DNA from 2 places in the Lysobacter korlensis genome. Region 2 is predicted to be linked to the other one. Evidence: predicted binding sites of a transcription regulator. Region 2 holds the regulator's gene; the other holds the start of a gene.
What was found. Region 2 encodes FliA, which starts transcription of late flagellar genes. Its sites were predicted from a motif close to TAAAGTTTNNCNNNCNNNGGCCGATAA; they were not measured.
Positions count from the first base shown of each region.

Region 1: a site for FliA is predicted at 1,916-1,942, ahead of ACFFGH_RS02410 (methyl-accepting chemotaxis protein). Genes of this name have one in related genera too.

Region 1 is NZ_JBHLTG010000001.1:561,433-566,921, forward strand. It holds gene ACFFGH_RS02410 (methyl-accepting chemotaxis protein) at 1-1,832, opposite strand, end outside; gene ACFFGH_RS02415 (GAF domain-containing protein) at 2,174-2,878, shown strand; gene ACFFGH_RS02420 (porin PorA family protein) at 2,844-3,953, shown strand; gene ACFFGH_RS02425 (response regulator) at 3,953-5,489, shown strand, end outside.
Region 2 is NZ_JBHLTG010000001.1:940,946-946,434, reverse strand. It holds gene flhF (flagellar biosynthesis GTPase FlhF) at 1-1,187, shown strand, start outside; gene ACFFGH_RS04210 (MinD/ParA family protein) at 1,216-2,106, shown strand; gene ACFFGH_RS04205 (RNA polymerase sigma factor FliA) at 2,103-2,858, shown strand; gene cheY (chemotaxis response regulator CheY) at 3,010-3,402, shown strand; gene ACFFGH_RS04195 (protein phosphatase CheZ) at 3,468-4,034, shown strand; gene ACFFGH_RS04190 (chemotaxis protein CheA) at 3,976-5,489, shown strand, end outside.

The DNA of each region.
Region 1 (5,489 bases), 380 kb from region 2:
TGGTCCACCTTGAGCGAGGACGCGGCGATCAGCTGCTTGATGTCCTTCGATGCCGTGGCCGAGCGCTGGGCCAGCGAACGGACTTCGCTGGCGACCACCGCAAAGCCGCGGCCCTGGTCACCGGCGCGCGCCGCTTCGACGGCCGCGTTGAGCGCGAGGATATTCGTCTGGAACGCGATGCCCTCGATCACGCTGACGATGTCGGCCACCTTGCGCGAAGACGCCTCGATCTCGGCCATCGTCGACTGCACCTGGCCCACGACCTCACCGCCCTGCGTCGCCACCTCGGCCGCGCCACGTGCGAGGCGATTGGCATGGTTGGCATTCTCGGCGTTCTGACGCACGGTGGAGGTGAGCTCCTCCATCGAACTGGCGGTCTCTTCCAGCGCGGCCGCCTGCTGCTCCGTTCGCTGCGACAGGTCGGTGTTGCCGGAGGAGATCTCGCCTGCGGCCGAGTTGATCGAATCCGATGCGTCCTTGATCGTCCGGGCAATCTGCGTCAGCTGATCGACCGTGGTGTTCGCATCGTCCGCCAGGCGGCCGAGCTGGCCCGGCAGCACCACGTCGACGCGACGGGTCAGGTCGCCATCGGCCACCGCCGACAGCACGCGGCCCACTTCGCCCAGGCCCGAGTCGACGGTCGCCATCAGCGTATTGAAGCGTTCGATCAGTGCACGGTTGCTGGAGCGCTCGGCATCGCCGCGGTAGGTGAAGTCACCGGCCATTGCGGCATCCACCAGCGTCTGGATCTCGGCATTGACCGCGATCATGCCGGCCTTGACCGCATCGACCGAGGCCGTCACCTGCGCCTTCTTGCCCGGGTAGCGCTCGATGTCCTGCGACAGGTCGCCACGTGAATACGCCGTCAGAAGGCCGGTCAGACGCTCGATCACCGCCAGCTGCGATTGGACGAGGTGATTCACGCCTTCGGCCATGCGGCCGTATTCGCCGGGGAAACGCGCGGCATCGACGCGGAAGTCGACATCGCCCGCGTCCTGCTGTCGCCCCATTTCGACCTGCGCCGACGCGAAGTCCTTGAGCCCGCTCTGCATGCGGTTCATCGCGCCCAGCAGCTGCGCGCCCTCGTCGCGGCCGAATACCTTGAATTCGTTGTCCAGCCGGCCTTCGGCCACGGCGTCCGCGACCTGGACGGCCTTGCGCACGGGCCGCGTGATCGAGCGGGAAATGACTACGCCCAGTGCGGTGCCCGCCAGCATCGCGATCGCAAGCGCGGCGAGAATTGCCATGACTGCGTTGTCATAGACCTGCTCCCCTCGCTCGGCTGCGGCGTTGGCGCCGCGCACGTTGAGGTCGGCCAGTTTGGTCAGCACATCGCTCAGTGCGTAGTAGTGCTTCCTGGACTCGGTGGTAAGCAGGGTGCGCGCCTCTTCCGTGCGGTTCTGGCGCGAGATGACCAGCAGCTGTTCATGCATCTTCGAGTAAGCGTCCCACTCTCGGGAGAACGCGTCGTACAGCGCACGCTCCTTCTGGTCGCTGATCAGTGGCTCGTAGGTCGCGCGCATGTCCGCGACCAGCCCCTGGTAATGGACGATGCGCTTTTCGACGGCCGCCATGTCCTCGTCGGAGGTCGACACGACGTGCGCGAACTCCTGCGTGCGGAAGTAGGCGGTCGCGCCATTGAGGTCGGACGTCACGCGCACACTGGGCAGCCAGTTGCTGCGGATCTCCGCAGATACGTCGTGCATCGCCTGCATGCGTGTAATCGCGAAAACGCCCAGCAACGTCATCAACGCAAGAATGAGCCCGAACCCCAGCAGCAGCTTGTGGGCGATCTTGAGGTTGGGCAGCCAGTTCAGGCGGAGGAAGTTCATCGGGGTTCTCTGGTTGGCGTGGGCCGGGTCAACGGCGAAGTCAGGCGTGAAGATCCCGCCCGGTGATAGGCAGTCGTGTCACTTCAACGGCCGTACGCCGCCGTACTTGAATGCCAGGCACACGCTTCAGCAGAAGAATTTCGGATCTGGAAGCGCGCGCACATCAGCGCCGGGCATGGGCTCCGCTCGTGGCCTGATTTTCAGCCGCCGCTCACAAGTCCATCGGCGTGTGACGGCCGCAGGTGTCAACGCGAGCGACTGGTTGCGGGCGTCGCAAGGCATCACCGCGCCGGCGCCCAAGGTCGGGATTCGGGCTCGCGGCCCGCCGCGGGGCAACCGCCGTGATCGCCGTCGCGTTTTGCGTGATCCACGCGCTGTCACAGCGTGGCGCGCGTACTTCGGCTGTAAAGCCGCTGAATTTCGGCAGTCGTTGGTCGTTACCGATTGCACTGCATATCCACGTGCACCTTATCGGCCATCACCTTGGAGGCCTCATGCTCGATCCGGCACTGCCGCAGAACGAAACCCGGCGCCTTCAGGTACTCCAGGCCACGGGCTTCCTTGGCCCAGGCTTGATCGACGACCTGCAGCCTTACGTGCGCATCGCGCGTGCGTTGTGCAACGTGCCGATCGCGGCAGTCTCGCTGATCGACCGCGACCGCCAGTGGTTCAAGGCCATGGACGGGCTGGATGTGGAGGGCACGCCGCGCCGCTTCTCGTTCTGCGCGCATGCGATTTTGCAGAAGGGGGTGTTCTACATCTCCGACGCCACTCACGACGAGCGTTTTGCGGACAACCCGCTGGTACTTGGCGATCCGGGCATCCGCTTCTATGCCGGCTGCCCGCTGTTCATCGAGGACGATCTCGGCATGGGCGCCCTGATGGTGATCGACCGCAGGCCGCGCACGCTGGATGCCGACACGCTGTTGCGCCTTCGCGACCTCGCCGACTGTGTGCAGCGTGCGCTGTCGCATCGGATGCGCCTGGCGATCGGTTCGTGCAGCGTCAGTCATGCGCCTGCAGGGCAGTGCGGCTTCATGGCATAGCCCGCGACGTGTCGTTCAACGGCATGGCGTTCAACGGCATGTTGAAGCGGACACGTGCGCAAGCTCGTGCACAAGTGTGCGGACCTCAAGACACACGCTGCCCGGTCGTTATCGGGATCAGTCGCCGAGCGTTGCCCGGCCCCGCGCCTTCCAGCGCGAGCGTACCGTCCTCCTTTCAACCGTCACACCACCGGGGATAACCTGCATCTCGGGCAAACGGGGTACCGATGTGTCGCGGATCGATGCCAGGCCTTTAGGGATCGTACTGTTGCTTGCCGCTGCGCTCTGGCTCGTGCTGGGCGCGCCGCTGGCCTCGCGCCTGCCGGATGATTACAAGGCAGAGCTGTACTTCAATTCCCTCGCCCGCGCGCGCGAAACCCCGACCGGCCAATGGGAGCGCATCGCGCTGGTAGGCCGGCGCCTCGATACGACGCTGCTGAGCACTGAGAACCGCAGCATCATCCAGTCCGATGGCTACTGGGCGCTGCCCGGGGGCGAGCTGTACTTCGAAAACGCGGGCGTCTACGCGGTTGACCGCGAGACGCGGCAGAACCTGTCCGGGCTTGGCGACGTGGAGCGCAGGGGCGTGTTCATGTTCCCGCCCGGCCTTGCCGGTGGCTCGCACGTGCTCTGGGACTCGCAACTGGCCGGGCCGCGTGACGTGCGGTTCGAGCGCTTCGCCGAAGTCGACGGGATGCGGGTGCACCGGTTCAAGTTCCGCGTCAGCGCGCTGGACGAGACCTCCGGCTACGGCCACCTGCCGGATGTTCCCGAACGTTACCGGGCACTGACCAACGCCGAGGGCGTGCTGCACGTCGAGCCCAAAAGTGGGGTCATCGTCGACTACAGCGAAAGCGGCCGCAGCTCGTTCGCGACGCCCGAAGGCAGGCTCGTCGCCCCGTTCTTCATCTGGACCGCCCAGTTCACCGAAGAGACGCAGCGCAACCAGCTGCAAAAGGCGCGGCAGGCCCGCCAGCGCCTGTGGCTGCTGCAGACGCTCGTTCCGCTCCTGCTTGCCGCGGCCGGTGCAGGCCTGTTGATCTTCGGAACGCTGGCTGCCCGGAGGAAAGGCTGATGCTGCGTCGGATAGGCCTTACGCCGCGCGTTTTCATCGTCTTCGTCGCGTTCGCCGCGACGCTCGTGGTCGGTCTTGGCCTGCTGGCGAACCGCAGCGGGCGCGAGTCGCTGAAAGCCGCGGCGATGTCCGAACTGCTGTCCACTGCGATCGTGCGCGAGGGGCGCATTCGCGAATGGGTCGGCGAACAGACCCAGGCCATGGAAACCATGGCCGCGTCGCCGCTGCTTACGCAGGCCGTGCGCACGCTGGCCAGCGCGCCTGCGGGCTCGGCCGAGCAGCGCGAGGCGTACGCGACGGTGGCAGGCGAACTCGAGGCCCGGCGCGCGGTGCACCCCGGCCAGCACCAGATGCTGGGCCTGATCGATGCGCGCAGCGGCCGCATCCTCGTGTCCACGCTAAAAGCGGCCGAAGGCGCCAGCCGCGCGAATTACCCGTTCGTCACCGAAGGGCGCAAGGCAACGTACGTGCAGTCCGCGTTCGTGTCGCCGCTGCTGCAGCGGCCCACCATGGTGATCAGCACGCCGGTGCAGGGCGCGGACGGCGAACCGCTTGCGATCCTGGCCATATGGAACGCGCTCGACGAGGTCAATTCGATCGTACGCAGCCAGAGCGGTCTGCACCGCACGGACGATGCGTACCTGGTCAACAGCGCCGGGCAGTTCGTCTCCCAGCCGCGCCTGCTCAAGCGCGACGTCGTGCTGCGCGAGGCTGCGCGCACGCACTCGGTCCGGCAGTGCCTGCAGGGCCGTCGCGGCATCACCGTCGCGCCCGACTACCGCAAGCGCGACGCGGTCATCGTGTACCGCTGGATGGCCGACCAGCAGCTGTGCCTGGTCACGAAACAGGATCTGGATGAAGTGCTCGAGCCGGCGCGCGAGTTCGGCCGACAGCTGGCGGTCTTCGGGGCCCTTGTCCTGCTGCTCGCCTCGGGCTTGGCGCTGATGCTGGCGCATACGATCGTGCGGCCGGTCAAGGTGATGCTCGAGGGCGTGAAGCGGTTCTCCGGCGGCGAGCGCGACCTGCGGCTGCCGGTCGAAGGCCAGGATGCGCTCGCGCAGCTCGCATCCGAATTCAACTGCATGGCGACCACGATCGGCGAGCGTGAACGCGAGCTGCGGCTCAACGCCGAGCGCCTGGAGGAGATCGTCGCGATGCGCACGGCCGCGCTCGCCGAAAGCGAGGCGCGGATCCGATTGCTGCTCGATTCGACGGCCGAGGCGATCTACGGCGTCGACCGGAAGGGACGGTGCGTATTCGTCAACCGGGCCTGCATGGAATTGCTGGGCCACACCGACGCCGACGAACTGCTGGGCGAGGACATGGCCGCGCTGCTGCGCCCCGTCGCAGGCCCGGACGCGGGCGCGCGTTCCGGGCAGGCGCTGCAGATCCACGACACCGAAGACGCGCTGGAAGTCAGCGAAGTGCTGCTGCAACGCGCCGACGGCACGCCGCTGATCACGCAGCTGTCGGCGTATCCGATGCGGCGCGGCGATGCGCGGGTCGGCACCGTGGTGACCTTCCTCGATATTTCCG
Region 2 (5,489 bases):
CCCGCGAAATGCCGGCACCGGTGGCCGAGATGCCGTCGCCGGCCGCCCAGGCCGCCGAAGCGATGGTCGCACCGGCTCCGGTGGTCGAAGCCGCGCCGATGGTGCCGGTCGCAACGATGGAAGTCGCGCCGCCGGTTGCCGCCCCGATTGCTGCAGCGGCTCCGGCTCCGGCTCCGATTGCCGCGATCGATCCGGTGGCGGAGGTGACCCCGGCCGCTGCGCCGGTCGCCATCGCAGTGCCCGCCGAACCCGTGCTGCAGGCAGTCGCCACGCCCGTCGAGGATCCGACGCTCGCAGCGATGCGCAACGAGCTGGCGTCGATGCGTGAGCTGATCGAACGCCAGATGGACCAGTACGCGATCGAGCGCCTGCGCGGTTCGGCCGGCCGTGCGTATGTGTTCGACACGCTGGTGGCCTGCGGCTGCGACGAGAGCGTCGCGCAGAGCGTTGCCGCCCGCATCGACGCAAACCTCACGCCCGAAGAGACCCGCGAGCCGATGTGCGCCGAACTGGCGCGCATGATCATGACCCACCGCGCCGAGCCGATCGACGACGGCGGCGTGATCGCACTGGTCGGCCCGACCGGCGCCGGCAAGACCACCACCATCGCCAAGCTCGCGGCGCGCTTCGCTGCCCGCAACCGCGCCCGCGACGTCGCGCTGGTCACCACCGACGTCAGTCGCGCCGGTGCGCGCGAACAGCTGCATGCGCACGGCCGCCGACTCGGCATCACCGTCTGCGAGGCCGACGGCCCGGAAGCGCTGAACGCCACGCTCGACCAGCTGGCCGACTACCCGCTGGTGCTGGTCGATACCGCCGGCTACGCCGCCCGCGACCGCGCGCTGCTGAGCCAGATCCTGTGGCTGCGCACTGCGCGCCGTGTGCGCAGCCTGCTGGTGCTGCCCGCCAACGCGCACCCGCATGACCTCAGCGAAATCATCCGCCGCTACCGCCCGGCTTCGCCGGAAGGCGTGGTGCTGACCAAGACCGACGAGACCGGCCGCCTGGGCGCCGCGCTGTCGGTGCTGGTCAAGCAGGACATGCATCTCGCCTACACCACTTCGGGACAGCAGGTGCCGCACGACATCGAGGCCGCCGACCCCGTTCGCCTCGTCGCTTCACTCGAAAAACTGCGCCGCGCTGCCGACAACCCCTTGATGACCGAGGACCGCCATGCCGTCGCCTGACCCCAACGCATCCTGCCTCGGACACGACATGAACGGACATGACACCACGGCCGCCGACCCGGCCCCTTGCGCCGAAGCGGCGCCCGCCACGCCGGCGAGCGTCGCGCCGGTCAGGGTGATCGCGGTGGCCAGCGGCAAGGGCGGCGTCGGCAAGACGTCGGTCTCGGTCAACCTGGCGATGTCGCTGGTGATGGCCGGCCGCCGCACGCTGCTGCTCGACACCGACCTCGGCCTCGCCAACGTCGACGTGATGCTCGGCCTGTCGCCGCGCTTCACGCTGGCCGACGTGATCGCCGGACGCTGCGAACTGGCCGACACGATCATCGAAGGCCCCGGTGGCCTCTGGGTGGTCCCCGCCGCATCGGGCAAGCGCCACATGACCGAACTCACCCCGGCGCAGCACGTCGGCCTGGTGCATGCCTTCAGCCAGCTCGACCTGCCCATCGACACGATGGTCGTCGACAACGCAGCCGGCATCGCCGATGGCGTGCTGACGTTCTGCCAGGCCGCGCAGGACGTGATCATCGTGGTCTGCGACGAGCCGGCCTCGGTCACCGACGCCTACGCGCTGGTCAAGGTGCTCAGCCGCGAACGCGGTGTGACCCGGGTGCAGGTGCTCGCGAACCAGGTCGGCAGCCCGCAGGAAGGCCGCCACCTGTTCGAGAAGCTCGAACGCGTCAGCGCGCGTTTCCTCGACGTCACGATGTCGTATCTCGGTGCGATTCCACGCGATGAATGGCTGCGCCGCGCGGTGCAACGCCAGGAAGCCGTCGTCGAGGCATTCCCATCCAGCCCGTCCGCACTCGCTTTCCGCGACATCGCGCGACGCGCATCCCAATGGCAGGTCCCGCAAGGTCCGCGCGGACATGTCGAATTTTTCCTTGAACGGCTGGTGACCCCAGCCAGGAGCGCCGCATGAATGCCATGGCCGCCGCCCAGTACCGCGCTGCGCGCCCGCAGGTCGACACCGCCGCGATCGTCGAGAAGCACGCCGAACTCGTGCGCCGCATCGCGCACCACCTCGCCGCGAAGCTGCCCGCCAGCGTCGAGATCGATGACCTGATCCAGGCCGGCATGCTCGGCCTCATCGAGGCCGCGAAGAACTTCCAGTCCGACCAGGGTGCCGCGTTCGAGACGTATGCCTCGATCCGCATCCGCGGCGCGATGATCGACGAGATCCGTCGTGGCGACTGGGTGCCGCGCTCGGTGCATCGCCGCTACCGCGACGTCGTCGCTGCCACGCGCGCCGTCGAGCAGGCCACCGGCCGCGCTGCGACGTCGCAGGAAGTCGCCACCGCGCTCGGCGTGAGCATCCCCGAGTACCACGCGATGCTCGAGGACGCCGCACGCGGACAGTTGCTGAGCCTGGACGCGCATGCCGAGGAGCACGACGGCGAGCCGCGCCTGGCCACCGCCGATGGCACGACGCCGGCACGCGCATTCGAGCACGAGGAGTTCCGCGGCGCGCTTGGTGCCGCGATCGGCCTGCTGCCCGAGCGCGAGCAACTGGTGCTGTCGCTGTACTACGAGCAGGAACTGAACCTGCGCGAAATCGGCGCGGTGCTGTCGATCAGCGAATCACGCGTCTGCCAGATCCACGGCCAGGCCATGCTCCGGCTGCGCTCTCGCCTGGGCGACTGGCGCGGCATCGACGCCGACAACGACGACTGATCGCGACACGCGTCACCGAACCGGTGTCGTCCTGGTCCGGAAGGTTCAGGACCGACGGCACCGGTCGATATCCGCCGCAAGGGGCGTGTGCCGGACCTGACCCCGCCGGTATGCGCCCCACCCCATTACCGCATCGCCGCACGAGCCCTTCATGGACAAGAACATCAAGATTCTCATCGTCGACGACTTCTCGACCATGCGCCGCATCGTCAAGAACCTGCTCAGCGACCTGGGCTTTTCCAACACCGCCGAGGCCGACGACGGCACGACGGCGCTCGAGGAACTCAAGCGCGCGAAGTACGACCTGATCATCACCGACTGGAACATGCCGGGCATGACGGGCATGGAACTGCTCAAGCACGTGCGTGCCGACGCCGCGCTGAGCAAGACGCCGGTGCTGATGGTCACGGCCGAAGCCAAGCGCGAACAGATCATCGAAGCCGCCCAGGCGGGCGTGAACGGCTACGTCATCAAGCCGTTCACCGCCGGCACCCTGAGCGAGAAGCTGGGCAAGATCTTCGAGCGCCTCGAGGCCGCGGCGTGAACGCCCAGGTCCTCACCGATCCCGACAGTCTGTCGACCGACAGTCGCGAGGCCATCATCCGGCGCGTGCGCGCCGCGCTTGGGGCGATCGAGAATGACGACCAGGCCGGCTTCCGCGAAAACCTCGACGCGCTGGTCGAATGGCGCAACCAACCGCTGGTGCAGGGCCTGGTGCGGCTTGCACGCGAACTCGGCCAGGCCTTCGGCGACGGCGAGGGCGCGAGCACCGGCGGCTCGCTGCCCGAGGCCTGCGCGCGCCTCGAGCACGCGGTGAAGATGAGTGAGGACGCCAGCCATCGCACGATGGACATGATCGACCAGTGCCGCGACCTGCTGGCGACGATTCCGGTCGCGCCGGGAAGCGAGGCGGCCGAGGCCGCGGCCGGCATGCGCGTGCGGTTTTCCGAAATGACCGCCGCGCAGGGCTACCAGGACCTGACCGGCCAGATCATCAAGCGCGTCGTCGACATCGTGCGCTGCGTGCATGCCGCAAGCGATGGCGTGATGCCCGAGTCCGCGCCGCTGCAGCTGCCCGCGTCGTCGAAGGGCTTCGGCCCGGCCGTCACCGGCGTCGATGCCGCACCGGCCACGCAGGACGACGCAAACGATTTGTTGTCATCGCTGGGACTTTGACGTGAGCGAAGCCGAATCCGACATCTGCGCTGACTTCCTGATCGAGGCGCGCGAAATCGTCGACCAGCTCGGCGAGCAGCTCGTCGCACTGGAACAGTCGCCGTACGACCGCGACTGCCTCAATGCGGTGTTCCGCGGCTTCCACACGATCAAGGGCGGCGCAGGCTTCCTCGACTTCCCCGCGATGGTGACGATTTGCCACGCGGTCGAGGACCGGCTCAACGCCGCGCGCAGCAGCGAAGCGTCGATGGACGAAATCGCGTTCGACGCGACGCAGCAGTCGATCGACCTGCTCAGCGATATGCTCGATGCGATCGGGCGTGGCGAAACGCCCGAGGAACCACCGGAATCACTGGTCGCCGCGCTGCACGTCGGTCCGGCGGAGCCGGCCGTCGCCGCAGCGCCGACTATGCAGGTCACCGACCTGCCTGAAAACCTCGACGACCTGGACTTCGACGCCCTGCTCGACAGCCTGCACGGTGCGGGCGCCCTGCCCGGTGCAGCGCCGGCCGCGGCGGCAGCGCCCAAGCCGAAGCCGCCCCCCCCGGCGCGCGACACCAAACCCAAGCCGAAGCCGGTTGCCGCGGCGAATGCCGAGCCCGCCGAAGCCACCGTGCGCGTCGACGTGCGGCGCCTGGACGCGATGGTGAACCTGGTCGGCGAACTGGTGCTGGCGCGCAACCGCCTCAAGACGATCCGTCCGCGCCTGCGCGACGAGGATCTCGATCGTGCGGTCACCGCGCTTGATGCCGCCACCTCGCGCCTGCAGTCGGCGGTGATGACCGTGCGCATGCAGCCGGTCGGTCGCGTGTTCTCGCGCTTCCCCAAACTCGCGCGGGATGTGTCGCGCCAGCTCGGCAAGGCCGTCGACCTCGAAGTCGTCGGCGCCGATACCGAACTTGATCGCAACCTCGTCGAGGCGCTGGCCGATCCGCTGGTGCACCTGATGCGCAACGCGATCGACCATGGCATCGAATCACCGCAGCAGCGCCGCGCCGCCGGCAAGCCTGAAACCGGCAACGTGCGCCTGAGCGCACAGCAGGAAGGCGACCACGTCTCGATCGAAGTGCGCGACGACGGCGGCGGCATCGACCCCGAGAAGATCCGCCGCAGCGCCTGCGAAAAGGGCCTGATCGACGCCGATTCGGCTGCGCGCCTCACGCCCGAGGAATGCCTGCAGCTGATCTTCCTGCCGGGCTTCTCTACACGCGCGGAAGTCAGCGACCTGTCCGGCCGCGGTGTGGGCATGGACGTGGTGCAGTCGCGCATCCGCGAGCTGTCCGGCCAGGTGCAGATCCTTTCCGAAATCGGCCGCGGCAGCCGCTTCGTGATCCGCGTGCCGCTGACACTGGCGATCCTGCCGACGCTGCTGATCGAGATCGACGACGACGTCTACGCGCTGCCGCTGGTGCGCGTGATCGAAGTGCTTTCGCACCATCCCGAACGCGCGATGTG